Regions from separate parts of the Mesorhizobium sp. B3-1-7 genome, predicted to be linked through region 1. Evidence: predicted binding sites of a transcription regulator. Region 1 holds the regulator's gene; each other region holds the start of a gene.
The links. Region 1 encodes PhoB, which activates phosphate uptake and scavenging genes when phosphate is short. Its sites were predicted from a motif close to TGTCATNNANCTGTCAT; they were not measured.
Positions count from the first base shown of each region.

Region 2: the regulator PhoB is predicted to act here: its motif matches at 3,371-3,387, upstream of FJ417_RS06540 (alkaline phosphatase).
Region 3: the regulator PhoB is predicted to act here: its motif matches at 4,072-4,088, upstream of FJ417_RS32180 (PhoX family phosphatase).
Region 4: the regulator PhoB is predicted to act here: its motif matches at 3,397-3,413, upstream of FJ417_RS29835 (acid phosphatase).

Region 1 covers NZ_VFTL01000021.1:29,215-36,945, reverse strand. Annotated here, with positions in the region: gene xylF (D-xylose ABC transporter substrate-binding protein) at 94-1,134, opposite strand; gene FJ417_RS18275 (ROK family protein) at 1,405-2,646, shown strand; gene phoB (phosphate regulon transcriptional regulator PhoB) at 2,964-3,653, opposite strand; gene phoU (phosphate signaling complex protein PhoU) at 3,670-4,377, opposite strand; gene pstB (phosphate ABC transporter ATP-binding protein PstB) at 4,398-5,201, opposite strand; gene pstA (phosphate ABC transporter permease PstA) at 5,198-6,049, opposite strand; gene pstC (phosphate ABC transporter permease subunit PstC) at 6,053-7,039, opposite strand; gene pstS (phosphate ABC transporter substrate-binding protein PstS) at 7,104-7,731, opposite strand, start outside.
Region 2 covers NZ_VFTL01000006.1:9,486-17,216, forward strand. Annotated here, with positions in the region: gene FJ417_RS06515 (TetR/AcrR family transcriptional regulator) at 1-532, shown strand, start outside; gene FJ417_RS06520 (hypothetical protein) at 557-1,147, opposite strand; gene FJ417_RS06525 (TetR/AcrR family transcriptional regulator) at 1,192-1,800, opposite strand; gene FJ417_RS06530 (MFS transporter) at 1,879-3,162, shown strand; gene FJ417_RS06540 (alkaline phosphatase) at 3,459-5,033, shown strand; gene FJ417_RS06545 (hypothetical protein) at 5,268-5,555, opposite strand; gene typA (translational GTPase TypA) at 5,751-7,580, shown strand.
Region 3 covers NZ_VFTL01000063.1:4,010-11,740, forward strand. Annotated here, with positions in the region: gene FJ417_RS32165 (ABC transporter permease) at 1-102, shown strand, start outside; gene FJ417_RS32170 (phosphatidylglycerol lysyltransferase domain-containing protein) at 157-1,194, opposite strand; gene FJ417_RS32175 (GNAT family N-acetyltransferase) at 1,432-1,767, shown strand; gene FJ417_RS32180 (PhoX family phosphatase) at 2,012-4,009, opposite strand; gene FJ417_RS32185 (hypothetical protein) at 4,282-4,620, shown strand; gene FJ417_RS32190 (phosphatase PAP2 family protein) at 4,639-5,340, shown strand; gene FJ417_RS32195 (helix-turn-helix transcriptional regulator) at 5,431-5,700, shown strand; gene FJ417_RS32200 (DMT family transporter) at 5,771-6,697, opposite strand; gene FJ417_RS32205 (ATP/GTP-binding protein) at 6,870-7,721, opposite strand.
Region 4 covers NZ_VFTL01000049.1:9,082-16,812, reverse strand. Annotated here, with positions in the region: gene FJ417_RS29850 (2OG-Fe(II) oxygenase) at 1-452, opposite strand, end outside; gene FJ417_RS29845 (hypothetical protein) at 580-1,104, opposite strand; gene FJ417_RS29840 (OsmC family protein) at 1,110-1,532, opposite strand; gene FJ417_RS29835 (acid phosphatase) at 1,761-3,311, opposite strand; gene FJ417_RS29830 (cytochrome c peroxidase) at 3,517-4,782, shown strand; gene FJ417_RS29825 (hypothetical protein) at 4,938-5,189, shown strand; gene FJ417_RS29820 (dihydrofolate reductase family protein) at 5,241-5,828, opposite strand; gene FJ417_RS29815 (NmrA family NAD(P)-binding protein) at 5,875-6,729, opposite strand; gene FJ417_RS29810 (helix-turn-helix domain-containing protein) at 6,831-7,247, shown strand; gene FJ417_RS29805 (hypothetical protein) at 7,363-7,578, opposite strand.

The DNA of each region.
Region 1 (7,731 bases):
GCTATCCGCCAGAGGCGGAAACACAAATCTTTTTGAGAAAACGCCGCGGCTTTCAGGCCGCGGCGCAGGGATTTTGATCGAGAGCCGGCAGACTTAGTTGCAGGCCTTGACGCTACCGGCGGCAACGCCCGCGCAGACTTCGTCCTTCTTGATCCAGCCGGCGTCGATGACGACGTTGAGATTGTCCTTGGTGATCGCGATCGGAGTCAGGAACAGCGACTTGACGGTGTTGCCGCCGGGCGTCGTGAAGTCCTTGGCGCCGGCGATGTCGCCCATCTTCTTGCCGTCGGCGAGCTGCGAGGCGATCTCGGCGGCGTTCTTGCCGAGCTCGCGCGCGTCTTTCCACACCGACACGGTCTGCGTACCGAGCGCGATGCGGTTGAGCGCCGCGTGGTCGCCGTCCTGGCCCGAGACCGGAACGGTGCCGGCCAGGCCTTGCGCCGTCAGCGCCGCGACGACGCCGCCTGCGGTGCCGTCATTGGCCGCCACGACCGCGTCGACCTTGTTGTCGTTGGCGGTCAGGAACTGCTCCATGTTCTTCTGCGCGTTGGCGGGCAGCCAACCGTCGGTATAGGCCTCGCCGACATTCTTGATCTTGCCGCTGTCGATCGCCTCCTTCAGCACTTCCATGGAGCCCGAGAACAGGAAGTCGGCGTTCGGATCGGCGCCCGAGCCCTTGATGAAGACATAATTGCCTTCCGGCTTGACCTTGAACACCTCGCGGGCCTGCATGCGGCCGACTTCCTTGTTGTCGAAGGTCAGGTAGAACACGTCCTTGTTCTCGATCAGGCGGTCGTAGCCGACGACCGGAATGCCTTCATCGAGCGCCTTCTGCACCGCCGGGCCGATTGCCGAGGCATCCTGCGCCAGGATGATCAGCGCGTTGGCGCCTTGCGAGATCAGGCTTTCGACGTCGGTCAGCTGCTTGCCCGGATTGGACTGCGCATCGGCCGAGATATACTTGTCGCCGGCGGCCTCGATGGCGGCCTTCATCGCCGCTTCGTCGGTCTTCCAGCGCTCTTCCTGGAAATTCGACCACGACACGCCGATCACCTTGTCCTTCGCCTCGGCGACCGACACCAGCGTCAGCGACACGGCAACGCCCGCCAGAATGGCGGCTGCGAATTTCTTCATGATATCCTCCCTGCGCCTGTGCGGCGCGACCCAGACTGGCCCGAAGGCCGGCATAGAGGCTTTTTTTCGAGCCTCAAAAAAATAGTGATCCAGCAAAACGACGCTGTCAACTGCGATTCTGATGGGTTTTGATGGGTCAGGGCATTTTTTTCGACATCCGCAATAAATAATGACACAGGCTGCGGCTTCTGCCACTATCCCTAGCATGTCACCGACAGGCCATGGCATCATCATCACAAGGCCGCGATGACTGGGAGGACGTGCGAGACGATGTCGGTCGGAATCCGTCACGACGATTTGCGCCGGCGCAACCGCGCCATGGTGATTTCGGCCGTGCGCCGCGCCGGCCAGCCCTCGCGCACGGAGATTGCTGCCACCACCGGGCTCAGCCACTCGACCATTTCGGCGATCTCCGCCGATCTGATCCAGGAAGGCATTCTCACCGAAAGCAAGGCCAGCGAGCCGACGGCGTTGAAACGCGGCCGGCCGCAGATCGGTCTGGCGCTGAACCCCGAAGCCGCCGCGGTGCTGACCGTGGTGCTGTCGCTGAACTTCCTGTCGGTCGCCGTGATCGATTATGCCGGCCAGGTGGTTGCCGAGGAGCAGCAGCGCCTCGACACGCTCGTCATGCCCCGCGACGAGCTGATCGGCGAATGCATGGCGATCGTGCGGCGCCGGCTGCGGGATCCCGACCTCGACGTGGGCAGCGTCGCCCGCATCGCCATGGGCATTCAGGGCATCACCGATTCCCATTCACGCGCCATGCTGTGGTCGCCGATCACGCCGCTGACCGACATCCCTTTCGCCGACCTCCTCGAAAGGGAATTCGGTATTCCCGCCACCATGGAGAACGACTGCAACATGATGGCGGTGGCGCTGCAATGGCGCGATCCCGAGCGCTATCGCGACGACTTCATCGCCATCCTGCTCTCGCACGGTATCGGCATGGGCCTGGTGCTGAAGGGCGCGCTGTTCAGCGGCACGCATTCCTCCGGCGGCGAGTTCGGCCATATGATCCATCGTCCGGGCGGCGCGCTTTGCCGCTGCGGCCGCCGCGGCTGCGTCGAGGCCTATGCCGGCAATTACGCGATCTGGCGCAGCGCCATGGGAATAAGCGAGGATGCCACGCCGACCGACGTCGGCGACGCCGATATGCGCGCGCTGGCCGCAAAAGCCCGGCAGGAGGACGGACCCGAGCGGGAGGCTTATCGCCGGGCCGGCGAAGCACTCGGTTTCGGCCTCGGCAGCCTGTTCGCCCTTATCGACCCGGCGCCTGTCGCCATGGTCGGCGTAAGCGCGGCCGCCTTCGACCTGATCGAGCCGGCGCTGCGAGAGGCGATCGCCCAGACCGCCGGCGGCCAGCACTCGGAATCGATCTCCTTCGACACCGAGCCGAACGAACTGCCGCTTATCCGCGAAGGCTGCGCCATGCGCGCGCTGACCTTCGTCGATCAGGAGATTTTCGCGCCGGGGGTGCAGGCCAGAGCGGGGGCCGGGAAGAACGTGGCCTAAGCGAACATGGCGCTGAAGCCGCGAATCGCACCAACGTTGGAGATTGGCCGAAGCCACCGCGACTTCGTCATTCCAGGGCGGAGCAGGGAGCGAAGCGACGCGCGCAGACCCTGGAATCCATGCCGTTACCTCGATCGTAGGGTGCAGCGGTGCAGAGTTCTGCGCCATAGCGGCGCGTGGAAGTCACGGCATGGATCCTCGGGTCTGCGCTGCGTCGCTACGCTCCTTGCTCCGCCCGTGGATGACGAAGCACAAACGTCTCGGCTACCCACCAACGTGGTTGTTGGAAGCGCCTGACCCGTCAGGGCCCTCGGGACCTAATCCTCCCTGATCGCGTACCCCGCCCCGCGGATGGTGCGGATGACGTCTGGCATCCGGCCGTTGTTGACCGCCTTGCGCAGGCGCCCGACATGGACGTCCACGGTGCGCTCGTCGATATAGATCGTCTCGCCCCAGACATTGTCGAGCAGCTGGCTGCGCGAGAACACGCGGCCGGGATGACGCATCATGAATTCGAGCAGGCGGAACTCGGTCGGGCCGAGCCTGATCTCGCTCTTCTTGCGGTAGACCCGGTGCGATTCGCGGTCGAGCACGATGTCGCCGACCTTGAGCACGCTGGACAGCACCTCCGGCTTGGCGCGGCGCAGCAGCGCCTTGACGCGCGCCATGAACTCCGGCGTCGAGAATGGCTTGACCAGATAGTCGTCGGCGCCGGTCGAGAGGCCGCGCACGCGGTCGCTTTCCTCGCCGCGCGCCGTCAGCATGATGATCGGCAGCCGCTCGGTCTCGGGCCGCATCCTGAGACGCCGGCAGAGCTCGATGCCGGAAACCGCCGGCACCATCCAGTCGAGCACGAGCAGGTCGGGAACGTTTTCCTGAAGGCGGATTTCGGCCTCGTCGCCGCGGGTCACCACTTCGACCTGGTAACCCTCGGATTCGAGATTGTAGCGGAGCAGCACCCCCAGCGGCTCCTCGTCCTCCACCACCATGATGCGTGGCGCGATCATTGGGGTAACCTTTTCGTCAGGCCGCCGGCGCCGACATTGCGGTCTCGTCCTGCTTCGGACGATTGGCGGGCAATTGCGTGCCGGTCAGCACATAATAGGCGTTCTCGGCGATGTTGGTCACATGGTCGCCGATGCGCTCGAGGTTCTTGGCGCAGAACAGAAGATGCGTGCAAGCGGTGATGTTGCGCGGGTCTTCCATCATGTAGGTCAACAGCTCGCGGAAGACGGACGTGTATTTGACGTCGATGCGCTCGTCGTCGTTGCGAAGCTTGGCCAGCACCGTGGCATCGCCCACCATATATTCCTGGATCACGGCCTGCACCTGGATCAGCACCAGCTGCGCCATCGAATCGATCGAATGCGTGAGGTCGCGCGGCGCGGCGCTGACGCCGACCGAGCCGACACGCTTGGCGATGTTCTTGGCGAGATCGCCGATGCGTTCGAGGTCGCCCGCCATGCGGATCGAGCCGACCACGTTGCGCAGGTCGTCCGCCATCGGCTGCCGCTTGGCGATCAGCGTGATGGCGCGGTCGTCGAGCTCGCGCTGACGAGCGTCCATGATGGCGTCGTCGGAGACGACGCGCTGCGCCAGCGCATTGTCGGTCTCGAGCAGCGCCCTCGTCGCACCGCCGACCATGGAGCTGGCGAGATCGCCCATGTCGTTGATGAGCCGGCTGATCTGCCTGAGATCCTCGTCGAAGGAGGCGACGGTATGTTCGGCCATGATGATGTCCTCGTATGAACTCAGCCGAAGCGGCCGGTTATGTAGTCCTGCGTGCGCTTCTCGCGAGGCGAGGTGAAGATCTTCTCGGTCCGGTCGAACTCCACCAGCTCGCCCAGATACATGAACGCCGTCTGCCGCGACACACGCGCCGCCTGCTGCATGTTGTGGGTGACGATGACGATCGTGTAGTCGGCCTGCAACTCGTCGATCAGTTCCTCGATCTTGGCGGTCGACAGCGGATCGAGCGCCGAGGCCGGCTCGTCGAGCAGGATGACCTCGGGCTTCACCGCCACGGTGCGGGCGATGCACAGGCGCTGCTGCTGGCCGCCCGAGAGGCTGAGGCCGCTGGCGTTGAGCTTGTCCTTGACCTCGGTCCACAGCGCGGCGCGCTTCAGCGCCTGCTCGACGCGGCTATCCATCTCGGCCTTGCTGATCTTCTCATAGAGCCTGACGCCGAAGGCGATGTTCTCGTAGATCGACATCGGGAACGGCGTCGGCTTCTGGAACACCATGCCGATCTTGGTGCGCAGCAGGTTGAGGTCCTGCGAGCGGTCGAGGATGTTCTTGCCGTCGAGCAGCACCTGGCCCTCGGCGCTCTGCTTCGGATAGAGCTCGTAGATGCGGTTGAGCACGCGCAGCAGCGTCGACTTCCCGCAGCCCGACGGGCCGATGAAGGCTGTGACGCTGCGCTCGGGCAGGGACAGGTTGATGTCCTTCAGCGCCTTCGACTGGCCATAGTAGAAATTGAGGTTCTTGACCTCGATCTTGGCCTTCTCGACGGTCGTGTCGGCTGCGTTCAGGTCGGTGGACAACATCGGTTTCATCTGTCCTCTCTGCGTCCGGTTAGGCTGCGGGCGATGATGCTCAGCCCGAGAACCGTCAGGGTGATTATGAGTGCGCCCGTCCAGGCCAGTTGCTGCCATTCCTCGTAAGGGCTGAGAGCGAACTGGAAGATGGTCACCGGCAGGCTGGCCATCGGCGCATTGAGATTGCTCGACCAGAACTGGTTGTTGAGCGCGGTGAAGAGAAGCGGCGCCGTCTCGCCGGAGATGCGGGCGATCGCCAGCAATATGCCGGTGACGATGCCCGACATTGCCGCGCGGTAGGCGACGGAGCGGATCACCACCCAGCGCGGCGCGCCGATGGCGGCGCCTGCTTCGCGCAGCGCATTGGGCACAAGATTCAGCATGTCCTCGGTGGTGCGCACCACGACGGGGATCACCAGGATCGACAGCGCGACGGCACCGGCAATCGCCGAGAAATGCCCCATCGGCCGCACCATCAGCTCATAGACGAACAGGCCGATGATGATCGATGGCGCCGACAACAGGATGTCGTTGATGAAGCGCACCACCGTCGTAAGCTTCGAGAAGCGGCCATATTCGGCCATGTAGGTGCCGGCCAGCACGCCGATCGGCGTGCCGACGACGATGCCGATGATCGTCATGACGATGCTGCCGTAGATGGCGTTGAGCAGGCCGCCGGCGTCGCCGGGCGGCGGCGTCATTTCAGTGAACACCGCCAGGTTCACCCCGGAGAGCCCCTTGTAGAGCAAGGCGCCGAGGATCAGCGCCAGCCAGGCGAGGCCAATGCCGGCCGCGACGACGCACAGCGCCATCATCACGGCATTCTTGCGTTTGCGGCTTTGGTGAAGCGATGCGGCAGTCGACATCGGTCAGGCTCCCGTGCGGCTATCGATGCGCAACAGCATGTAGCGTGCGAGCGCGAGGATGATGAAGGTGATGATGAACAGGATCAGGCCGAGCGATACAAGCGAGGATGTATAGAGATTGCCGTCGGCTTCGGTGAATTCGTTGGCGATGGTCGCCGAGATCGTCGTGCCCGGCGCAAACAGCGAGGCGCTGATGCGGTGCGCGTTGCCGATGACGAAGGTAACCGCCATCGTCTCGCCGAGCGCGCGGCCGAGGCCGAGCATGACGCCGCCCATGATGCCGACGCGGGTATAGGGGATGGTCACGCGCCGGGTCACTTCCCAGGTCGTGCAGCCGATGCCGTATGCCGATTCCTTCAGCACCGCCGGCACCGTGTCGAACACGTCCTTGGTGATCGAGGTGATGAAGGGCAGCACCATGATGGCAAGGATCAGCGACGAGGTCAGCAGGCCGATGCCGTAGGGCGGGCCGGCAAACAGGCTGTTGAGGCCGGGGATGCCTTTGAAGAGCCAGATGACGAAGGGCTGGATCGTCGTCTGCAGGAACGGCGCGAACACGAACAGGCCCCAGATGCCGTAGATGATCGAGGGAATGCCTGCGAGCAGCTCGACCGCGATGGCGATCGGGCGCCTGAGCGGCCGCGGGCAGAGCTCGGTCAGGAAGATGGCGATGCCGATGCCGATCGGCACAGCGATGAGAATGGCGATGGCCGAGGTGACGATGGTGCCGTAGATGGGCGCCAGGGCGCCGAAATTCTCGGTGACCGGGTTCCAGGATTCGGTGGTCAGGAAGGAGAAGCCGAACTTCGACAGCGCCTCCCACGAGCCGGCGACCAGCGAGATCGCGACCCCGCCGAGCAGAACCAGCACGAGGATGGCGGAAAGGCGCGTGGCCGTCCGGAATGCCATGTCGGTGAAGGCGAAGCGGCGCACTGTCGCTTCCCTGGTCCGCAGGGCGGACGATGTCGCGGCGTCGGAAACGGCTGTCATTTAGCCCCTCGCATTTCGAAAGAGACAGGAGGGCGCCGGAGACGCCCTCCTTATTCGCTAGGAATTACATGCCGGAGTAGAGCGGCTTGCCGCTCGCGTCGACGATGTCCTTGCCCCACATTTCCTCGACGCTCTTCACGACCGCGTCGGGCATCGGAACGTAGTCCAGGCCCGCGGCCAGCTCGTCGCCCTTGGCATAGGACCAGGCGAAGAACTTGAGCGCTTCGGTCGTGGCCGCGGTGTCGTCGGGCTTCTTGTAGACGAGGATCCAGGTGGCCGACGTCATCGGCCAGGATTCAGCACCGGCCTGGTTGGCCAGGATGACGCCGTAGCCCGGCTGCGAGCTCCAGTCGGCATTGGCCGCGGCGGCCGAGAACGCGGCGGCGGTCGGCTCGACCTTCTTGCCGTCCTTGTTGACCAGGTCGGTGTAGGTCAGCTTGTTCTGCTTGGCATAGGCGTATTCGACGTAACCGATCGCGCCGCCGGTCTGCGAGACGTTGTTGGCGACGCCTTCATTGCCCTTGGCGCCGATGCCCACCGGCCATTCGAGCGCGGTGTTGACGCCGACCTTCGACTTCCAGTCGGCGCTGACGTCGGCCAGGTAGTAGCTGAAGTTGAACGTGGTGCCTGAGCCGTCCGAACGGTGGACGACGGCGATCGCCTGGTCGGGCAGCTTGGCGTCGGGGTTGAGC
Region 2 (7,731 bases), on a different contig from region 1:
GCTGATGGCGGCGGCCTCGGAGCTGTTCGTCGAGAAGGGTTTCGACGCGACGACCATGACCGAGATCGCCGCCAAGGCGGGCGCCGCCATCGGCACGCTCTATCTTTTCTTCCCGACCAAGCAGGCGGTGGCGCAGGCAATCCTCGCCCAGAATGCCGAGGCGCTTTCGGCCGAACTCGACGACCTGCGCGACCGGACGCAGGGGATGAGCGCGGCGGCGATCGCCGACCAGCTGTTCGCGCGGCTCGGGAACTTCATGGCCGGGCATCCGGCCTATTCGGCGCTGCTCGACCTGCCGGGTGACGACGGCTGGCGGCGCGCCATGCGAGGGCACCGTCGCAGCCAGATCGCGACGCTGTTCGCCGCGGCCGATCCGCCGCTGCCGGCAGGACAGGCCGAAAGGCTGGCGGTGATCGTGCCGCAGCTGATGCGCATTCCGCTGACGCTGATCGGCGAGAAGCGGCTGCGCGATGGCGTGCTGGAGGAATTGCGGCTGATGCTGAGCCGGCATCTGGAGGTCGGGAAAGGCTGACCAAGCCCTCAGCCCGAGTTGGGGTCAGTTGTCCACCCGGCCGAACGCGGGCACGTCGCCGATCACTTCGCGCTTGTCCTTGCGGCAGGCGAAGGTCTTCGCCTTGTCGTCGGCGAGCTTGCGCGCCTGGTCGTTGGCCTGCGGGTTGCCGGTGGCTAGAACCAGGCCGACGGTGCAGCCCTGATGTTCTTCCGGTTGCGCCACCTTGGCGACGACCAGCACGTCGGTCGATTTCTTCTCGTCCTGCGGGTCGCTGATCGAACGGCGGTGGATGGCGGCGAAGGGAATGGCGACATCGCCATTGGTTTCGATGCGCCACTCGACCTTCGGGCCCGAGCCGTTGAAGGCGGTGAAGCTCTCCCAGACCGCGGTCATGTCGTCGGATGGAAAGCCGTAATAGAGAGACTCTCGCGCGTCGTCGTAGCCGATCAGCACCGGGTAGCCGCGATAGCCCGAGCAGACGAGGCTCGCCCAGTCGCCGTCGCCTTCCGCGGCCTGGGCATAGGTCACGCAGTCCTTCTTCCAGTCGAGATCGGTGTAGGCGCTGGAGATTTCGCCGGCCTGGACCGTTTGGCAGAAACCGGCGAGGGCAAGCGGGATCAGAAGAGCACGCATGGCTGACAACTCCGTTCGAGTTGCCGAAAGCGTAGCTTCAATTGCTATTTCTTCAAGCTGGCTTCGATCAGGAGGTCGGCGTTGCGGGCGACGGCGGCCGCCGGTCCGCCCAGGCCAAACAGCTGGCCGCTGATATAGGCGCCCTCGATGAGGAGCAGCAGCCCGTCGCCCAGCGTATCGGAATCGGGCGCGCCCATCGCGGCCGCCATGGCACGCAGGCGCCGGCGCAACTCCATTTTGTTGTTCTCGCTCACCACCCGCGCGGGATGCCCGCGCTCGGGATATTCGACCGCCGCGTTGGTCATGCCGCAGCCGCGATAATCCGGCTTTTGGGTGCGTTTGCCGACCCGGGTCAGGAAAGCGATGATCTGCGCGCGCGGCTTGCCTGGATGCGCGTCGACGGCCTCGTCGAAGCGCTCCCAGAACTCAAGGTCGTATTTGCGCAGATAGGAGGCGGCAAGCTCGTCCTTGGACGGGAAGCTGCGGTAGAGGCTCGGCTTGGTGACGCCGGCGCGCTTGACGATCTCGTCGACGCCGATCGCCCGGATGCCCTCGCGATAAAACAGGTCGCGCGCGACGTCCAGGATCTTGTCCGCCGCCCTGGGAGCGGGGGCATCGCTCAACGACGCTTCAATTTTATTGTCCGATGGCATGCAAACAACTCGCTTGACAATGTTACTGACCGGTACGTATTTATGGCTTCATCCCATTGCAACGTACCGGTCAGTAACATGATAGCCCAGTCCCGCCCGTTTGGCCAGCGCTACGCTTTCGTCGTCGTTGCCGTCATCTTCTTCTGCCTTTTGATCGCGGCCGGGCTTCGCTCCGCGCCGTCGGTGATGATGGTGCCGCTGGAAGAAAGCTTCGGCTGGCGCCGTGACGTGACCTCCTGGGCCGCCAGCGTCGGCATCCTGCTCTACGGCCTGACCGGGCCGTTCGCCGCGGCGCTGATGGAGCGCATTGGGCTGCGCCGCACGCTGCTCGGCGCGCTAGTGGTGATGTCCGGATCGACCGCGCTCAGCCTGTTGATGACTGAGCCCTGGCATCTTTTCCTCACCTGGGGCGTGTTTTCCGGCATCGGTTCGGGCGCGGTGGCGAGCGTGCTGGGCGCCACCATCGTCAACCGCTGGTTCAAGACCAATCGCGGCCTGATGATGGGGCTGATGTCGGCCTCCAGCGCTACCGGCATGCTTATCTTCCTTCCGGTGATCGCCTCGCTGGCGCAGAGCGGCGGCTGGAAGCCGGTGGCGATCGCCGTGGCGATCGCGACGGCGGCGCTGATCCCGTTCGTCCTGCTGCTGGTGCCCGAGCGCCCCGCTTCGATCGGCCAGGTGCGCTACGGCGCCGATGCCGATGACGTGCCGCCGGTGTCGCCCGCATCGCAAGGCAATTTCCTGGCGCATACGCTGAACACGCTGCGCCGGGCTGCCGGCACCCGGGTGTTCTGGTATCTGTTCGCCACCTTCTTCGTTTGCGGTTTCACCACCAACGGCCTCGTCGGCACGCATCTCATCGCCTTCTGCGGCGACATGGGCATCGGCGAGGTGCAGGCTGCCGGACTGCTGTCGATGATGGGCATTTTCGACCTGATCGGCACGACGCTGTCCGGCTGGCTCACCGATCGCTTCGATCCGCGCAAGCTGCTCGGCGTCTATTACGCGGTGCGCGGGCTGTCGCTGATCTACCTGCCTTATTCGGGCTTCTCGGCGACCAGCCTGGTCATCTTCGCCGTGCTCTACGGGCTCGACTGGATCGCCACCGTGCCGCCGACGCTGAGGCTTGCGAACGAGGCGTTCGGCGATCGCAGCGGACCGATCGTGTTCGGCTGGATTGTCGCCGGCCACCAGGTGGGCGCCGCGGCGGCCGCCGCCTTTGGCGGCACGATGCGCGAGCTGCAGGGCAATTACGAGCTGGCGTTCCTGATTGCCGGCATGACCGGCATTGCGGCGGCGTGCATCTCGTTGCTGATCAACACCGACAGGCCGGCTTTCGAGCCAGAGGCGCAGATGGTCTAAGCTGCCAATCTCCCCCCTTGTGGGGGAGATGCCCGGCAGGGCAGAGGGGGGCGCTGTCCCGCCGAGCTATCCAGTTGAAATCATGTCCAATTAGGCCGTTGGGTATAGGCTCAGCGAGTAAACGCTGAGAAGTTGGCGATCCTTCGCGCCCCCCTCTGGCCTGCCGGCCATCTCCCCCACGAGGGGGGAGATCAGCAGTTCTGTTCACTGTTATCAAAACTTCATGGTTCCGAAATGCGCCTGAAACATTGAGGCGAGAGCTTGGCGGTCCCGTTCAACGCCATCCGGAGACAGCCATGAACAAGCTTTCGTTGACCCGCCGCGCTTTCGTCACCTCGGCCAGCGCCTTCGGCCTTGTCGGCGCCTCCGGTCTCGCGCTGCCTTATTATTCCCGCGCCAGCCAGCGCCCGGCCTTCACGCATGGCGTCCAGTCCGGCGACGTCGACGCCACCTCCGGCATGGTGTGGACCCGCACCGACCGTCCGGCGCGCGTCATGTATGAGGTGTCGACCACCGAAAGCTTCGCCAATGCGACCCGGCTCGCGCCGCTTGATACCTCGCCGGCCAGCGATTTCACGGTGAAGCGGCTGCTCACCGATCTCGCCTCCGACCAGGATATCTTCTATCGCATGACTGCTGCCGACCTCTCCGACATCAATGCCGTCTCCGAGCCGATCGTCGGTCGCTTCCGCACCGCGCCGTCTTCTAAGCGCGATGTGCGCTTCGCCTGGTCGGGCGACACGGCCGGCCAGGGCTGGGGCATCGACGAGACCGGCATGAAGACCTATTCGACCATCGCCAAGCACACGCCGGACTTCTTCCTGCATTCCGGCGATACGATCTATGCCGACGGTGCCTTGAAGGACGAGGTCGACCTGCCCGGCGGCGGCAAGTGGAAGAACGTCGTCATGCTCGACGGCAAGCGCAAGGTCGCCGAGACGCTGGACGAGTACCGCGACCAGTGGAAATACAACATGATGGACAAGCATGTGCTTGGCCTGTCGGCCATCTGTCCGACCTTCTACCAGTGGGACGACCACGAGGTGCTCAACAACTGGTCGGATTCGAAGGACCTGACCGCCGACGACCGTTACAAGGAAAAGTCGATCCATGTGCTGGCGGCCCGGGCGGCGCGTGCCTTCCATGAGATGACGACCATCCGCTACGAGCCGTCGGAGCCAGGCCGCGTCTACCGCAAGATCTCGCATGGGCCGCTGCTCGACGTGTTCTTCCTCGACATGCGCTCCTATCGCGGCCCGAACGGCCCCGACATGGAAGAAACGCTGACGCCGAAGTCGCGCATGATCGGCGAGGAGCAGTCCAAGTGGCTGAAGCGCGAGCTGGCCAATTCCAGGGCGACCTGGAAGGTCATCGCCGCCGACATGCCGCTCAGCCTCGTCGTCTGGGACGATGCGGCCAAGAAGGTCGGTTTCGAGGCCGTCAGCAATAACGACAATGGCGCGCCGAAGGGCCGCGAGCTCGAATTCGCCGACGTGCTGCGCTTCATCAAGAATGCCGGCATCACCAACACGGTGTGGCTGACCGCGGACGTGCATTACACCGCGGCGCATTACTACAACCCCGACAAGGCGCAGTTCCAGGATTTCAATCCGTTCTGGGAATTCGTCTCCGGCCCGATCCATGCCGGCACCTTCGGCCCCAACGACCTCGACATGACCTTCGGGCCGGAGTTGAAATTCATCAAGGCGCCGACCGCCGAACAGGGCCAGAACCTGCCGCCGTCGGCCGGGCTGCAGTTCTTCGGCCTGGTCGATATTTCGGGCGCGACCGAACAGCTCACCGTGCGGCTGATGGATCGCGACGACAACGAGCTTTACAAGGTGACGCTCGATCCGGTGCGGTCCGCGTAAGGTCCTGGAGAAAATTGGTAAGGTTGGCGGGACAGCGCCCCCCTCTGCCCTACCGGGCATCTCCCCCACAAGGGGGGAGATTGGCCGTCACCTCGACCTTCGCCAATCTCCAACGTTGCAGGAATGAGCGAGGCGCCGAAGCTGCTAATCTCCCCCCTTGTGGGGGAGATGGCCGGCAGGCCAGAGGGGGGCGCGAAGGATCGCGACGTTAGCCGCGTTATGGCAAAGGCGAAATCAATCCGGATAGCAAGCCCGCGGAACGTTCGGCCAGACCGCGGTGTCGCAGTTGGCATCCTTCTGGCGCTGCTTGAAGGCGGCGCTGACCGGGCCGGTGACGATCGGGTCGACGCCGTCGGGAGCGTCGGCGAACATCTGCTGTACGGTCCTGGCGTCGGGCGGGGCGATCGGGTCGGCTTCCTGCAGGGCGGCCGCCGACTGCGCGGCGCCTGCCGCTACAAGCACGCCAAGCGCCGCCCACACAAAAACCGGACGCAATCTGGGCATATGATCGGTCATGAACATCGAACTGTCCGGCCCCTCAAAGGTTCCGCCTTGGTTAACAGAATCATTTGACACCAAGACGTTTAAGAATCAGTGACCATCTATTTGGGGTCGTGCCTCCCCTTTCGCAATTGCGAAAAACCTTGTATGAGCCGCGCAACCGAAAAAGGCGGCGCTTTTGGGCCTGCTGCCTGCAACGTTCCCGAGACCAGAAAAATGAACCTCCGCAATATCGCGATCATCGCGCACGTCGACCATGGCAAGACCACGCTGGTCGACCAGCTTCTGAAACAGTCCGGCGCCTTCCGCGACAACCAGCGCGTCGCCGAGCGCGCCATGGATTCCAACGACCTCGAAAAGGAACGCGGCATCACCATCCTGGCCAAGGCGACCTCGGTCGACTGGCACGGCACCCGCATCAACATTGTCGACACGCCCGGACACGCCGATTTTGGCGGCGAGGTCGAGCGCATCCTGTCGATGGTGGATTCGGCGATCGTGCTCGTCGACGCCGCCGAAGGCCCGATGCCGCAGACCAAGTTCGTGGTCGGCAAGGCGCTCAAGGTGGGCCTGCGACCGATCGTCGTCATCAACAAGATCGACCGTCCGGACGCCCGCCACATCGAAGTGGTCAACGAGGTGTTCGACCTGTTCGCGGCCCTCGACGCCACCGACGAGCAGCTCGATTTCCCAATCCTCTATGGTTCCGGCCGTGACGGCTGGGTTTCGGAAAATCCCGAGGGCCCGAAGGACCTGGGTCTCGCCCCGCTGTTCGACCTGGTCGTCAAGCATGTGCCGGCGCCGACCGTTCATCCCGGCCCGTTCCGCATGATCGGCACCATCCTCGAAGCCAACCCGTTCCTCGGCCGCATCATCACCGGCCGCATCGAGTCCGGCACGCTGAAGGCCAACCAGGCGGTCAAGGTGCTGCACCATGACGGCACGCAGATCGAGACCGGCCGCGTCTCCAAGATCCTCGCCTTCCGCGGTCTCGAGCGCCAGCCGATTGACGAAGCCCAAGCGGGCGACATCGTGGCCATCGCCGGCCTGTCGAAGGGCACCGTCGCCGACACTTTCTGCGACCCGGCGGTGAGCGAGCCGCTGCATGCGCAGCCGATCGACCCGCCGACCGTCACCATGTCCTTCCTCGTCAATGACTCGCCGCTTGCCGGCACCGAGGGCGACAAGGTGACCAGCCGCGTCATCCGCGACCGCCTGCTGCGCGAGGCCGAGGGCAATGTCGCGCTGAAGATCGAGGAATCGGCGGAGAAGGACTCCTTCTTCGTCTCCGGCCGCGGCGAATTGCAGCTCGCCGTGCTGATCGAGACGATGCGCCGCGAAGGTTTCGAGCTTGCCGTGTCGCGTCCGCGCGTCGTCATGCAGAAAGGCGACGACGGCCAGCTGCTGGAGCCGGTCGAGGAAGTCGTCATCGACGTCGACGAGGAGCATGCCGGCGTCGTCGTGCAGAAGATGTCGGAACGCAAGGCCGAAATGGTCGAGCTGCGCCCGTCCGGCGGCAACCGCCAGCGCCTTGTCTTCCACGCACCGACGCGCGGCCTGATCGGCTACCAGTCCGAATTGTTGACCGACACGCGCGGCACCGCCGTGATGAACCGCCTGTTCTTCGCCTATGAGCCTTACAAGGGCGAGCTGCCCGGCCGCACCAACGGCGTGCTGATCTCCAACGAGCAGGGCGAATCGGTCGCCTATGCGATGTGGAACCTCGAAGACCGCGGCCCGATGATCATCGATCCGGGCGTCAAGGTCTACCAGGGCATGATCATCGGCGTCCATTCGCGCGACAACGACCTCGAAGTGAACGTGCTCAAGGGCAAGAAGCTCACCAACATCCGCGCCGCCGGCAAGGACGAGGCGGTGAAGCTGACGCCACCGATCCGCATGACGCTGGAGCGGGCGCTGGCCTGGATCCAGGACGACGAGCTGGTCGAGGTGACGCCGAAGACCATTCGCCTGCGCAAGCTCTATCTCGACCCGAACGAGCGCAAGCGTTTCGAAAAGGCCGCCAAGGTGATGGGCGCGGCGTAAGCTTCCAGATGAAGTTCAAAGAGGGACCCGGTGCTCCCTCTTTTCGTTTCAGCGGCACGCGGCAGACAAGATAGCGCTGCAATCCGCCTCTCCAGCCAGATCGATGCGCACCGCCAAGCCGTCGCGAACCGGCTTGCGCAAGGCTTTGGCG
Region 3 (7,731 bases), on a different contig from region 1:
GTCTCGGTCGGCGTCAGCCTCGGCATGACGCTGATGTTCCTGGCCATCTGCATCGCGATCGTGGCGTGGATCTTCAAGACGGGCTACCGGTTGAGGAACTGACGGACTTTCAGTTCCTCGCCCCACGAAGTGGGGGCGAGGAAAACAGAGCCTCCTTCAAATCGCCTTCAGCAGGCGCAGCAGCCCCAGCATTTCCACGAAAGTCCCTTTGCGGAAGGCGATGTAGGTCGGCTCCTCGACGCCATGGAAGCGGCGCTTGAAGGCCGCCTGGCCCTGCAGGTTGAAGCGCGAGCGGTTGACCCAGGGCGAGTTGTAGGCGCGCTGGAAGGCGCCGCGCCAGAAGCCCGACTCGGCAAAGCCGCTCGGCTCGATGTCGAGCAGCGGCGAGAGGCCGAGCGTCACCTCAGAGATGCCCTCCTCGCGAAAGCGATCGACGGCGAATTTGGTCAAGCCGATTTCGGCATGCGGCGTCGCGTCGACCTGCTTGCGCTTGAAGGAGGTGGTGTAGCCGATGACCTTGCCGTCGCGAAACAGCGGGTCGAAATCGAGGATGGCGAGAAGCCGGCCCTCCGGGCTGTGCAGCATGAAGCGGCGCATGTCGGCGCCGAGCTCTTCGGCGAAGCGACGGTTGAGGAAACCCATCTCCCAGCGCTTGATGATGCGCTCCTTTCGCCAGTCGGCGGAAAGCTGAATGATCTCCTCCTGCAGCCCGTCGCCCCTGTCCTCGGCGAGGATAAAACCCTTCTTCGTCAGCCAGCGTTCGGAATAGCGCACGGTTTCGTTGCGCTTGCCGGAAAAATCATGCGCCGGCAAAAGCAGCCTGGTGTCGACGCCGAGGCGATTGACCCGGTAGCCGAGGCCGGCCAGCACCTTGGCGGTGTCGGCGCCGACCTGGACGAACCACGGGCCGCCGGCGGCCTCGACGAAGCGCTTGATATAGGCCGTGCGGTCGGCCGGGTCGGCGACCGGATCGCCCAGGGCGAAATGACGGCTCATCTTGGTGCCGAAGGCGATATAGCCGTCGCCATCGCTGAAATAGGACAGTTTCTTCTGCACGGCCGTGGAATAGGCGAGCGAGAAATCGCCATGGCGGCGCACCAGCGCCAGGCGCTCGGCATCCGTCAACTCGCGCCGCGGAACCTTGGGCGCCACGGCGTCGAGAAGCCTGTCGAAATAGATGCGCAGGGGCGCCATGAGCTCCGCGTGCCAAGAATGGATGACCTGCCGCCCTCAGGTCGCGAATCGCTGGCGACCGCTGCCGGCCACGTCGCGCCAGCGCGATATAGGATGCAATTGGCGGCGAATGAAGGGCAAACGTCCGAAAGCGTCCAGTATCGTCCATCGGCCGCGCGAAACGCGCCACGCGCGCGTCGGCTTTGGCGCAATCCCTCGGCGTCGCGCAACCGGGCGTGACGGGCAGCGTGGCGCTGCTTGCTCGTCTCTCTCACCAAGCCCGGCCCGTTCACGCCGGAGGCGCCGAGCCTCGGCGATTCTGGCATCAGGATCGACGGCAGGCTGGCGGCGATGGCCGGCGAGCGCATGAGGCAGCCCGGTTGCTCGGAACTCAGCGGCGTCTGCACGCATCCGGATTTCCGCGGCGTTGCCCGCCTGCTGTCGGTGTTGGTGGCGGGCAGGATCGCGGCACGCGGCGAGGTCGCGTACCTGCACGCCTATGACAGCAATGCGGCGGCGATCGGGGTTTACGAGTCGATCGGCTTCCGCCTGAGGAACAGGATGAACATGGCGATGCTTCAACGCGCAAAGTGACTGCTCGGCTTCGTCATCCACGTGCGGAGCGAGGAGCGCAGCGACGCAGCGTAGACCCGCGGATCCATTCCGTGACATGCGAGCGTTGCAACGGTGCAGAATTCTGCTCCGCTGCGCCCTGTGATCGCGGTCACGGCATGGATTCCAGGGTTTCCGCGACGTAGCTTCGCTCCTGCTTCGCCCTAGAATGACGACGTTGGGGAGGCTTCCGCCAATCCCCAACGTTTGTGCTACCCTCAGCGCATCACACCGCGATCTTGCCGCCGCCCTGCTTCGTAATCGCAACGACGGACGGCCGCACCGGCATGTCCGGCTTGAAGTCCGGCCAGCGGGTCGACGGGTCCTCGTAATAGGACGGGCGGCCAAAGCCTTCCCAGTCCTCGCCGCCGTCGCCCGGATGCTGGACGGCGACGAAAGCGGTCTGGTCGTCCGGCGCGAAGAGCGGGCCGCACATTTCGGCGCCGATCGGCACGCGGAAGAACAGTTTCGACGTCGCCCGCGCCGGGCCTTCGGTGTCGACCGCCCACAGGCCATCGGTGCGGCCGGTGGCCTTCGGGCCCTGGCCGTCGGTGGCGACCCACAGGCGCCCGGCCGAATCGACGGCGCAATTGTCCGGCATGCCGAACCAACCATGGGCGGTGGTCGCGGTGGAGAAGGTGGCGCCGACATCGGCCACCGACGGATCGCCGCATTTCAGCAGCACTTCCCATTTGCCCTTGGTGGCGGCGAAGTCGCCGCCGTCCTCGACGATCTCGATGATGTGGCCGAAGGCGTTGCCGGCGCGCGGATTGGCGGCGTCGACCTGCTCGGCCTTGCGCTTGGTGTTGTTGGTCAGCATGACATAGACCTTGCCGTTGCCGGCATTCGGCTGGATGTCCTCCGGCCGGTCCATCTTGGTGGCGCCGAGCAGGTCGGCGGCGCGCCGCGTCTCGATGAGCACGTCGGCCTGGGACGCAAAACCGTTCTCGGCAGTCAGCGGGCCCTGCCCGAACACGATCGGCATCCATTCGACCGAGCCGTCCTCGGCGAACTTCGCCACATGCAGCGTGCCGTCGTCGAGCAGGTTCATGTTGGCCGCGCGGTCATCGGGATTGAACTTGCCGGCGGTGACGAATTTGTAGACGTAGTCGAAGCGTTCGTCGTCGCCGAGATAGAAGACGACGCGGCCATCCCTGGCGACGATCGATTCGGCGCCCTCATGCTTGAAACGGCCCATGGCGGTGCGCTTCCTCGGCACCGAGGCCGGATCGTTGACATCGACCTCGACGATCCAGCCGAACCGGTTGGGCTCGTTCGGCTCCTTGGCGAGGTTGAAGCGGTCGTAATGCGCGCCCCACTCATAGGCGCCTTCCGGAATGCCGAGGCGCTTGTAGTTGGCGGCCTCCCCGTGGCCTTCCGGCAATTCGCCCGAGAAATAGCCGTGGATGTTCTCCTCGGCCATCACATAGGTGGCCCAGGGCGTGACGCCGCCGGCGCAGTTGTTGACGGTGCCGATGACCTTGGCGCCGGACGGATCGGCATTGGTCTTGACGCGATCATGGCCGGCGACCGGGCCGGACAGCGCCATCTCGGTGTTGGAGGTGATGCGGCGGTTGAGCTTGCCGTCGCGCACGACCTGCCACTTGCCGCCCTGCTTGCGGATTTCGACGATCGTGCCGCCATGCGCGGCCATCTCGACATCGACCTGCTCCTTGGAGAGCGGCGCCACCTCGGCGGCCTTCTTGCCGTCCTTCTCGACGATCGAGACGATGCCGGGGAACATCAGATGCGGGTTGGTGTATTCGTGATTGACGACCAGCAAGCCGTGCTCGGCGGAGCCGTCGATCGGGATATAGCCGACATAGTCGTTGTTGTAGCCGAACTGCCTGGCCTGAGCTTCGGCCGATTGTTTTGCCGGATCGAACGCTGGCGAGTCGGCGAACAGCGGATCGCCCCAGCGCAACAGCACGTCGGCGTCATAGCCCGGCGCGACATGATGCTTATCGTCGATGCCGGCCTCGAGCTCGTCGAACTTGAAGGCCGAAGCCTCTGCGGCGCGCGCCTCGTCGGCGGCGATCAGCGCCAGCGGGCTGACGGTGGCGGCAATGGCCGAGACGGCCAGCGAGCCCATGAGAAAGCCGCGGCGCGAGAAACGCGCGGCGATGATCTCGCCCATGGTGCGGTTGTCGGTCGGATTGACGGGCGGGCCGTCATTTTCCTCGAGCAGGCTGGTGCGGAAGCGGGTCTCAGGGGTCACGGTCATGGGATTCCTCTGGCTTCTTGAGGTGGCTGGGATTTTGACCTTTCGACCCCTAAAGCGCGCCGATCACATTTTCGTGACATGGCTTCGATGTACCCCCCGGTGATTGGCGAAGTCGTCGATGTCGGTCCCTTTCTACCCGTCACTATACGGGAAGAAGAGGCTTGCCGCGGCCTTCGCCCTATCCTCCACCACCCAGCTTGACGGTTTCGTCCGCTTCGGAAACAAAGGCTGCGGCCGGCGTGGCGACGGCGCTTCAAGAAGGGGACGACAAGGTGAGTTTCTGGGGACTGGCGCAGCTCGGCATTTCGACGGTGATGTTCCTGCTGGCGGCGATGGCGGCCAAGCATTGGGGGATGGCGCCGAGCCTGGCCAAGCTTCTTTTGACCCTGGCGCTCTACACGGCCGGCAATCTGATCATGCTGCGGCTGGTGCGCGAGTTCGGCATGTCGGTGTCGTTCAGCCTGTCGGCGGTCATCCAGCTCGTCTCGGTCAATGTAGTGGCGCTCGCCTTCTTCGGCGAACGGCTAAACGCCTTGCAAGCGACCGGCATGGTGCTGGCGGTCGCCGCCGTCGCGCTGATCACGCTCGGGCCCTATATGCAACGGCTGTAGCTGGACCCAAGGGCCCGAATGAAATCGACCGCCAACGCGCTGCTCAACAAGTTGGAATTCCCGGTGCTGCTGGCCGGGCTGGCGATCGCCGGCGGTCTATGGGGCCTGGTGGAGCTCATTGAGGTGGCGCGCGCCACCTCGCCACATGCCTTCGATACGGAAATCCTGCTTGCCTTCCGCCATGCCGGGCAGCCGGACAGTCCGATCGGTCCACCCTGGCTCGAAGGCGCGGTGCGCGACGTCACCGCGCTGGGCAGCACCGCCGTGCTGGCGCTGATCACGACGGCGACGATCGTCTATCTGCTCTTGCTCCGCAGACCCCTGACAGCTCTGTTCATGTTCGCGGCCGTGGCGGGCGGGCAAGTGCTTTCCAGCCTGCTCAAATTCGAGGTCGACCGGCCGCGCCCCGATCTCGTCTCGCATCTCGTCACCGAGACTTCGCTCTCGTTTCCCAGCGGTCACGCGATGCTGTCGGCGGTGACCTATCTGACCCTCGGCTCGCTGGCGGCCCGGTTCCTGCCGGATCGCAGGACGAAAGTCTTCGTGCTCGGCCTTGCCGTGCTCACCACGGTGCTGATCGGCGCCAGCCGCGTCTATCTTGGCGTGCACTGGCCGTCCGACGTGCTTGCCGGCTGGTGCGCGGGCTTCGCATGGGCCATGCTGTGCTGGCTTGCGGCGCGCCTGCTGCAGCGACGCAAAGTAGTGGCCGACAGCGACTGATCGATGGCTGAAGCATATAAAATGATGCTTGAGACATTGTAATATCTACAATATACATCTCCTGCAGTTTCAAAAGACGGGTTCAGGCCGATGATCACTGCCGCACAGATGCGCGCCGCGCGGGCGTTGACCGGCATCGACCAGAAGACGCTCGCCGAGCGCGCCGGCGTCTCGCTGCCGACGATCCAGCGCATGGAAGCGAGCGACGGCGTCGTCCGGGGCGTGGTCGACACGCTGATGAAGGTCATTCAGGCGCTCGACGAGGTCGGCGTGGAGCTGATCGGCGAGAACCAGGCCAGCGAGCGCGGCGGCAGGGGCGTGCGCCTCAAGGCCACCGCGGCGCAGAACCCGCAGGGCTGAGCCGCCACCGCGGCGGTGCGGAAAAATCGGCGCCGTTGCGGCCGGATTTACCGACCGATGCCGCGCTCTCTCACATCGCCGCTTCGATCGGCTCGGCAAGCTTCGGATTGGCGCGCGCGGCGATCAGGCAGCCGGCAACGATGAGGCATGCCCCCGTCAGCGTGGTCCAGGCCACCTTCTCGCCGAAGAAGAACCAGCCAAGCGCGATCGCCCAGATGAAGGCCGAGTATTCGGTCGGAATCAGATATTGCGCCTCGGCACGGGCGTAGGACCAGCTCATCAAAAATTGCCCGGCGAGCGACAGCAGCGCCACCGCGCCCAAGGGAAGCCAGAGATCGCTCGGCAGCGCAACCGCGAGCCAGGGTGCCGCGAGACCGAGGATGATCGCGACGAAGAGGTTCTGGAACAGCATGATCTCGACCGGCCTGGCCAGCAGCGCCTGTTGCCTGGAGAGGATCAGATTGTAGGCGTAGAACACCGTCGATGCGAGCACCGCGGCCGTGCCAAGCAGGGCGTCCTGCGAATGGCTTGCCGCACCGAACTGGCCGGCCAATATGATCGCGACGCCCGCCATGCCGGCCAGCGACGCCCAGATTGCCTGCCGCCTTATGCGTTCGCCCAGCAACAATGCCGCAAGCAAAAGCGCAAACAGCGGCGCGACGAAGCTGAGCCCGATCGCCTCGGCGAGCGGCAGCCTCGCCAGACCCCAAAAGAACAAGACCAGGACGATGCCGACAATCGCGGCGCGCAGCGCATGCAGGCCCAGCACCGGAAGGCTCGGCCTCGAGCGCGACCCCGCCGACCAGGCGGCGCCCGCGACCAACGTGGCAACCAGGCTTCGCCACAGCAGCGTGTTATAGACGCCGACCGCGAGGGCCAGGGACTTCATTGCCGCATCCATGCCGGAGAGCAGGAAGATCGCCAGCGCGCATGTGAGCACGGGGATCATCGGCGAAACGGCGCCGGTCAGGCTGGATGTCTTCACGGCTTCGCTCATGTGACGGATGGGAGCCGGATAGTACGGAGCAAGCGGCGAAACCAGATGGCAGCGCCGTCGATATGACGGTCTAATCCCGATCGGCGAGGCGAAAAACTCGCCTCGCCGCTGCAGTGCCGAGATGCGAAACGCTGTCCCGCCGGCGTTGCAATGCTTCTCCGCCGCGACGTGCTCAATCCAGTGACAGCGCCACGACCTCGCCTTCGCCCATCAGCGGCACGAAGATCTTTTCACCGTCGGTGCCGATGTCGGCGCTGCCGGGTTTGAAGCGCGCCACCGCTTCCGGCGCGCCGCCTGTTTTGTAGCTGTAAAGCGTGCCGGTCATGTAGGCGGTGGCGTAGATGGTGTCGCCAATAGCGATGACACCGTCGAGGTCGGCGAAATTTTGAGCGCCGGGCAGCGGCGTGACCTTCTTCGTGGCGAGGTCGACCGACAGTAGGCCGCCCGGCTCGGCGGTGCTGAAATCGGTCTTGTTGATGCCCTTGCCCCAGGACGCGACGATCAGCCTGCCGCCATCGGCGAACACACCATTGGGCGAGGCGAGCAGCGGATCCTTGACGAACAGCTCCGGCCTGTCGCCGTCGATGCGGTAGATCGTGTCGGCCAGCATGTCGCTGACATAGACCTTGCCGGCGCTGTCCTGCGTCATGTCGTTGAGAAACACGGCGCCCGGCACATCGATGGTCTCGACCAGTCTGCCGCTGGCGAGGTCGACGACGCGCACCTTGGTGATGTCGGCGGCGTAGAGCCTGCCACCGGCGATCGCCATGCCCTTGGGCGCGTCCATGCCGTCCACCCAGTGGCGGGCGATGACCTTGCCGTCCATCGACAGAAGCGACAAGTAGCCATTGCCGTCCGCGTCGCCGGGATTGCCGGCGATGTTGGAGACGACGATGCGGTTGTGGGCGGCATCGACAAGCGCGGATTCCGGCTGCTCGAAGCCGGTGGCGCGCCAGAGTTCGCCGGCCTGCGCGACAGACACGGCGATCGTTGCGACGACGGTTGAGGCGATGAGACGTTTCATGGGTGCTCTC
Region 4 (7,731 bases), on a different contig from region 1:
TGCAGGCAGTTGAAGTCGCCGGGGCCGTATTGCAGCAGAAGCGGCGTCGGCCTCACCTGGCCTTCGTCGTGGCAGCGCTTCAGGAAGGCGGCGTGTTCGGCCGGATAACGCAGCGCCACGCCCATCTTCTCGTTCCAGTCATTGGCGACCGTGGCGAGGCGCGGATAGAGCGCGGTGCGCAGGCCCTCGATCAGGTCCGGCAGCGGATATTTGAAGTAGCGATATTCGCCCTTGCCGAAGCCGTGACGCGCCATCACCACATGGCTGCGGAAATGCTCTTCATGCGGATAGAGCGCAGCGAGGTCGGCGCATTCCTCGGGCGCGAGCAGGTCCGGCATGACGGCGCAGCCATTGACGTTGAGCTCGGTGACCAGGACGCGCCAATCCTGCGCGGCGACGCGGGCTTCGGTTGAGCGGCTGGCGCGTTTGGTGTTCAGGGAATGGATGGTCATGGGTTGGCTCCATCGCTTGCTTACCCGAAGATGGGGCGAGCGACGGGGCCAAACCACCCGATTCATGGCAAAGTGGCGAGGCGCTCGAGCTGCCAATCTCCGTCCTTGCGGGGGGAGATCAGCAGCTTCACTGCTGGCGATACGTCTCCAGCTCCGGATCGAGATCCACCTTGACCGCATTGGCGAACACGCAGGTTGCCACCATGATGCCGGCGAAGGCGGTGAGGTTGATGAGCAGCGTCTCGTCGTAGCGCGCCTTGAGCGCGGCCCAGGTCTCGTCCGGAACGGCATTGGCGTCCGCTGCGACCGCCTTGCCGAAACCGATCAGCAGCGCCTCGTCGGTCGACGGCTCGATCGCCTCGGGATCGAGGCCGCTATCGATCAGCGCGCGGCGGAAGAAAGTAACCGGGATTTCTGCCCGCATCGCCTCGGCGATCGTCTTCGAGAACAGCCAGATGGCGCGGTCATCGAGCGTGGGGCGCAAGAGGTCGCGCAGCGTGAACCATTCGGCGTAGATGCGATGCGCGGCCGGCGAGTGGAGCAGGATGCGCTTCATGTTGGTCATGCGGCCGCGCAGGGCGAGCTCGCGGTCGTGCTCGGCGCGGATCTCGACGGAAGCGGTCGCGTAGTCGATCGGCGAAAGATGCGCCATCGGTCTCACCCGAGCGTCGCGTGAAGTGCCGGCGCGCCGCGCAGCGTGTTTGAGACGGTGCAGATATCCTCGGCATCCGCCAGGATCCGCTCTTTCGTCGCGGCATCGAGGTCTCCGGCGATCGTCAGGCGAATATTGAAGGTTTCCAGCCGCGACGGCTCGTCCTTCGCCTTGTCGCCGGTCACATCCGCCCTCACCTCGCCCAGCCGGTCGGCGACCCCTAGGCGGGTGGCGGCGATGCGGGCGCTGAGCACCATGCAGGCGGCTAAAGAGGCATAGAGCAGATCGAGCGGGCTGAAGCCCTGGGCGCTCACCTGCGTGACCACATCGACGGTGCCGCCGGTCGGTGTCGTGACCAGCGGCAGGCCGACCGGTGGCAGGACGGCGAGCGCGCCGGCGTTTCGGGTTCTGACTTTCAGGTCTGCCATCGCGTGGTCTCCAATTCGGAGACATTGATAGCGGACGTGAATTCACTGAGGCAATCGCCGAGGCAGGCCGTGGGCGATTGGCGTTTCCTCGCCCTCATGAAATGGGGGAGAGGTGGCTCGGCGAAGCCGAGACTGAGAGGGGAGCGCCCTACGAAGGCCCCCTCTCCGTCCGCTTCGCGGACACCTCTCCCCCGCCTCTTGGCGGGGAGAGGAACCAGTTCTGAAACGCTACTTCGTCAGGTCGAGCGCCGCCGTCAGATCCCCCATCGGCGGCTGGTCGTTGTTGCGCAGCGCCTTGTCGCGGGCGATGAGGCCCGGCAGCACCGGCAGGTCGTAGCGGGCGGTGATGAAACGCAGGATCGAGGTCGTGTCGTATTGGGTGTGGTCGACCGTGCCCATCTTCGCATAGGGCGAGATGATGAAGGCCGGGATGCGGTTGCCCGGGCCCCAGCGGTCGGCCTTGGGCGGCGCGACGTGATCCCAGAAGCCGCCATTCTCGTCATAGGTGATGACGACCAGCATATGGGCCCATTGCGGGCTCTTCTCCAGATGCGAAACGAGGTCGGCCAAGTGCTGGTCGCCCGAGGTCACATCGGCATAGCCGGCATGTTCGTTGAGGTTGCCCTGCGGCTTATAGAAGGTGACGGACGGCAGCTTGCCGTCGTCGATCGCCTTGATGAACTCCACGCCGTCAAGGCCGCCATCCTTGAGGTGCTCGGCCCGCGCGGTCGTGCCCGGGGCATAGGCCGCGAAATAGTTGAAGGGCTGGTGGTGGAACTGGAAGTTCGGCACAGGCGTCGCGTTCTTGCCGTCGAGCGCCGCCTGCCAGGCGCCCGCATACCAGGCCCAGGAAATGCCCTTGAGCGAGAGCAGATCGCCGATGGTGATCTCGTGCTGCGGCGGGAGCGTGGTCGGCTGCGCCGGATCGGCGAGCGTCTTGTCGCCGCCCTCGGCCGGCTTGTTGGCGCTCGGCTGGTAAGGCGGCTGCATGGTGTTGACGGCGTAGAAGTCGGGCGTGATGGCGCCGTCATTGGCGAATTTCGGCACGCCGCCCAGCGCCGAGGCGGGCGAGTTGTCGGCCGGCTTCAGCGTCACGCCATCCGGCTCGACAACGGCGATCTGGCCCTTCACCGGGCTGGTGTCGGCATTGGGATAGTGGGGCGCGCAGGCGCAGGCGAGCATGAAGTGGTTGAGGAAGGAGCCGCCGAAGGCGCCCTGGAAGAAATTGTCCGCCAGCACGTATTTTTTGGCGATCGCCCACATTGGCAGGTTGGAGCCGTCATAGTGGCCCATGACCAGCGAGCCGGAATCGGCCCAGGCGACGAATTTGTCGTTCCGGCCGCCGTCGATCTGCATCTGCTCCTGGTAGAAGCGGTGCCAGAGGTCGTGCGTGACGACGTTGGTGCCCTCGTTGAAGCCCTTGGGATCGTCGATGGCGAAGGTGGCGTTGGCCAGATGCGCGCTCTGCGCCTCCGTCACCGCCGGCGTGACGCCCTTGCCGGTCAAGCCGCCCCAGGCCGGCGGCAGTTCGGAAAGCGGCTTGCCGTCGCGGTCGAGCTGACGCGCCTGGTCGGGCGAAACGTTGGCCAGGCCGTTGGCGCCGGGGAAGCCGCCGTAGAGGTTATCGAAGCTGCGGTTCTCGGCGTAGATGACGACGACGGTGTCGATCTTGTCGTAGCCGGGAGGAGCCGCGTGGGCAGCAGCGGAGAACGATGCCAGCGCCGTGGAGGCAAGGCAAAGCGAGAGGAAGGACCGGGGGGAGAGAAAGAATCGGGTCATCGGGAAATGCCTCGTGGCTTAGGAATGGCTGGAGGACGGCAATGCAGGAACGCAACTGCATCAATGCCGAGCTACTTCGGAGCCTTGTCACCCATGTGACATTTCCGCAGTGTCCGAACACGGTTTCGTGAGCGAGAAAGCCGGTCATCAATCCGTTGCACTCGATCCTTACGTCGCGAACGAAATCGGGCGAAGGAAATCAGGGATGTCGCCGCAGACGATGGGACGGAAAAATCACGCGATCACCCTTCTGGCGGCCTCGATCGTCGGCTTGACCGCGCCTGCGAGCACCGCGGAGCGGTCCGGTGTCCACCCCGGCCCGATGTCGCGCCAGGAAGCCTTCGCCCGCGCCGACGCGCTGACGGCGCTCGGGCGGCAGATGTTCCTTGACCCTTCGCTCTCCGCCTCGGGCAAGCAGGCCTGCTCGTCCTGCCACGATCCCAACCACGCCTTCGGGCCGGCCTCGGCGGCACCCATCGAGATGGGCGGAGCCAAGCTCGACCAGCCCGGCGTTCGCGCCGTGCCGTCGCTGCGCTACCTGCAGGCGGCGCCTGCCTTCACCGAGCATTTCTACGACTCCGAGGACGAAGGCGACGAGAGCGTCGACAATGGCCCGACCGGCGGCCTGACCTGGGACGGCCGCGCCGACCACGGCAAGGACCAGGCGAGGATCCCGCTGCTGTCGCCCTTCGAGATGGGCAACAAGGACGAGGCCGAGGTGGTCGCGGCGCTGCGCAAGGCGCCCTATGCCGGCGCCTTCGAGGCGGCGTTCGGCGCCGATGTGTTTGAGCACCCGCAGGATGCCTTCGACGCCGCGGTCGAAGCGCTCGGCACATTCGAGCAGAGCAGCGCCGATTTCTATCCCTATTCCAGCCGCTACGATGCTTTCCTCGCCGGCAAGGCGCAGCTCTCGGCGCAGGAATTGCGCGGCCGCATGCTGTTCGAGGACGAAGCGAAGGGCAATTGCGCGAGCTGCCATCTCAGCGAGCCCGCCAATGACGGCGAGCCGCCGCAGTTCACCGACTACGGCCTGATCGCGATCGCCGTGCCGCGCAATCCGGCGATCCCCGCCAACGCCGATCCCAATTATGTCGACCTCGGCCTGTGCGGACCGCTGCGCACCGATTTCAAAGGCCGCGCCGAATATTGCGGCCTGTTCAAGACGCCGACCCTGCGCAACGTGGCCTTGCGAAAGAGCTTCTTCCACAACGGCTATTTCCACTCGCTGCGCGAGGCGGTCGCCTTCTACGCCAGCCGCGATACGGATCCCGGGCGCTGGTATCCGAAGAAGACGGACGGCACGGTCGACAAATTCGACGACCTGCCAAAGGCTTACTGGCCGAACCTCAACACCGACCCACCCTTCAACGGCAAAAAGCCGGGCGACAAGCCGGCGCTAAACGACGCCGAGATCGACGACATCGTCGCTTTCCTCGGCACGCTGACCGACGCCGACCAGGCTGGTCAATAGGGCGACCGGGCAGCCAAGGAGACTGGTGGAACACACGGCCTGCTTGCAGCCGGAGCCGAGCTATCCACCGCAAAAGTGTGCCAATGTGAGCCACGTCATAGGAACGCCAAGTCGCGCCTGCTATATTGCCCACCTCTTCACAGATGGAGTCTGCGATGAGGTTCGTCGCGGTGCAGGAGCCGCCCGGCGGCAGTTGGGCGGTGTTCGATGCGGGCAATGGCGCGCCGGCCGAATATGCCGGCCGGGTGCTTATCGGCCTGACATCGCGCGAGGCCCGCTGGTTCGTCGCCGCGGGCAACGACCAGGCGGCCTGGCCACGGAGCGGCCGGCCAGGCGCGCACCTGCGGTTGGTCAGCGGAGGCGGCTCGCAGCCGATGCGCGAAAGGCACGGCCAAACAGGCGGTTGAGAAGACGCACTGACGGATTGATTCAAGCCGGCGCGACCTCGGTGTCGCTCCTCATTGTGCCGGCCCGTAGCGGCTCACCACCATGCCGCTGGCATAGGGCTTCGAGCCGAGGAGCTTCAGCTTGGCAAAACCACCCTTCTCGAAGATGCGGCGGCCGCTGCCCAGAACCGCCGGATTGATGAAGAGCTGGAACTCGTCGACCAGGCCGGCGGCGATCAGCGCGGCGGCAAAGCCCGCGCCGCCGAACACGGCGATGTTGCCGCCCGCGCCTTGCTTCAGCGCATCGACCTCGCGCGGCAGGTCGCCACTGACGACGCGGGTGCGTTCCCAGCGCGAAGCCTCGAGCTTGTCGCTCGCCACGATCTTCTCAGCCTCGACGATGCGTCGCGCGAAGGCATAGAAGCGATCCTTCGGGTATTTTCTCGCCGCGTTGCCCCAATGGGTCAGATACCCCTCCTCGGCCATCTTGCGGCTCAACAGGATGGTGTCGATTGTTTGGAAGACAGCGTTGAAATCCTGCTTGAGTTCTTCGTCCCAGGCATTGTCATCGCCCCATTCCCAGAGCTGCCAGCGATGCCCCTCGTCCGCGCCGACAAAGCCGTCGACCGACATCTGCATCTGAAGGATGAGCTTTTTCATTTTGGGTCTCCTCGCTAGGAATTTCTGCCGTGAAGGTTCAGGCGGCTCAGCGCGAACGGGCGAAAGCCTGCGCCCAGTCTTCGAAGGTGGTCGGCGTGGCGTTTTCGGCCGAGGGTGCCTCCAGCGCCCAGCGCTCGCCTCTGTTGAAGCTTGCCGCCGTTTCGCCTAGCGCATCGGCAAAACTCGCCGATATGCCGTTGGCGACCATGCCGGCCCGCGCTTCGGCGAACGGCGCTTCATGATAGGTGACATCCTTGCCGATCGCCCGGCCTAGGATGGTGGTGGCCTGTTCGAGCGTGTAGGAACCGCCGCCGTGCAATTCGACGACGCGCTGGGCCAGAAAATGTTCGGCGCTCAACAGGGCGGCGGCGCGCTCGCCAACGTCCTTGGCGGCAATCAACGGCATCGGCACGTCGCCGCGGAAGGGCGAGGCGAAGACGCCGGACGCCGCCTGCTCGACGAAGCCCATGCCCTTGACGAAATTCTCCATGAAGAAGGAGGCGCGCAGATAGACGAGCTCCTCCAGGCCTAGTGCGGCAAGCCGCTCTTCCATCAGAGCGGCGCCAAGCGAGGTACCCATTCTGAGATGGGCATTGAGGCCGCTGAGCAGCACGACGCGGCGCAGGCCGGCCTTGGCGATGGATGATGCCAGCCGTGCGCCGACTTGGTCCTCGAACCTGTGCAGATCGGGCGTGGTGACATCGAAGGGGATTATCACATAGGCGCCGTCGGCGCCCGAGAAGGCGGCGTCGAGCGCCGCCTGGTCGTCAAGCGCAACGCCGAGGCTGCGGGCGACGCCGCGTACCGTATGCCCTGCCCTGGTCAGCTTTGCCAAGACCTCGGCGCCGACCTCGCTGGTTGCACCGACGACCACCACCGTGCGGTTCGCTTGCTGGTTCATGACGCTCCTCCTCTTTGCTCAAATGATTTACTTTCGGAACCATTTGACGCAACGCGAGAACGATGTCAATAGTAAAGTGATTTAAAAATGGAACCATACCGATGTCGACCAAGGGAAGATCCGGCTGCCCGATCAACCTGTCGCTCGAGCTGCTCGGCGACCGCTGGACGCTGCTCATCATCCGCGACCTGATCTTCGCCGGGAAGAAGCACTTTCGCGAATTCCTGCAATCCGACGAAGGCATCTCGTCGCGCACGCTGGCCGAGCGGCTGCAGACGCTGCAGGACGAAGGCATCCTCACCCGCAGCGACGACCCGAGCCACGGGCTGAAGGCGATCTATCGGCTGACCGATGCCGGCATCGACCTTTTGCCGGTGCTCGCCACGCTCGGCGCCTGGGGCGGCAAATATCGACAGGCAGACGACAAGCTCGCGCAGATAGCGGATGAGTTGGCGGCCGGCGGCCAGCCGGCGCTTGAGCGGATGAAGCAGAAGCTGAGAGCCGAGCATCTGGGGTAGGCGGCGCGACCTGCCTCTGCGCGCTGGCCTGCTCAAGGCCGCAGCTGGGCCAACCGCCGGCGTCTGCTATCCGCGAGCCGTCGATCCTCATTGGACAACAATTCCCCGCGGTCCGTCAGCGAGCCCGCCCACTTCCCAGCGGCCTGACCGGCTCCTCCGCCGGAGGCTCCCCGGGCAGCCCCAATCGCAGCCGCTCCTCTTCGGCAAAGATCTCGGCCTGCGCGTGGACATCGAACACTTGCTGCGTCAGCCTGCCGCCGTCGACGACGCGCACGATCCATTGGTTATTGACGGCTTTTACGCGGACACTGTCTGGCTCGCTTGTTACCATATACAGCTCCTGCTCTTCGCTCGAAGAATTGCCTGTCTCCGACCCAATACGATCTAGCGCGCCTGGAGTTGCCGAAAAGCAGGGGTTATTGATTTTTAATGCAAAGCAGCTCGCCGTTATTCGACCTGTTTGCGAAGCCTCACGAATAAAAAC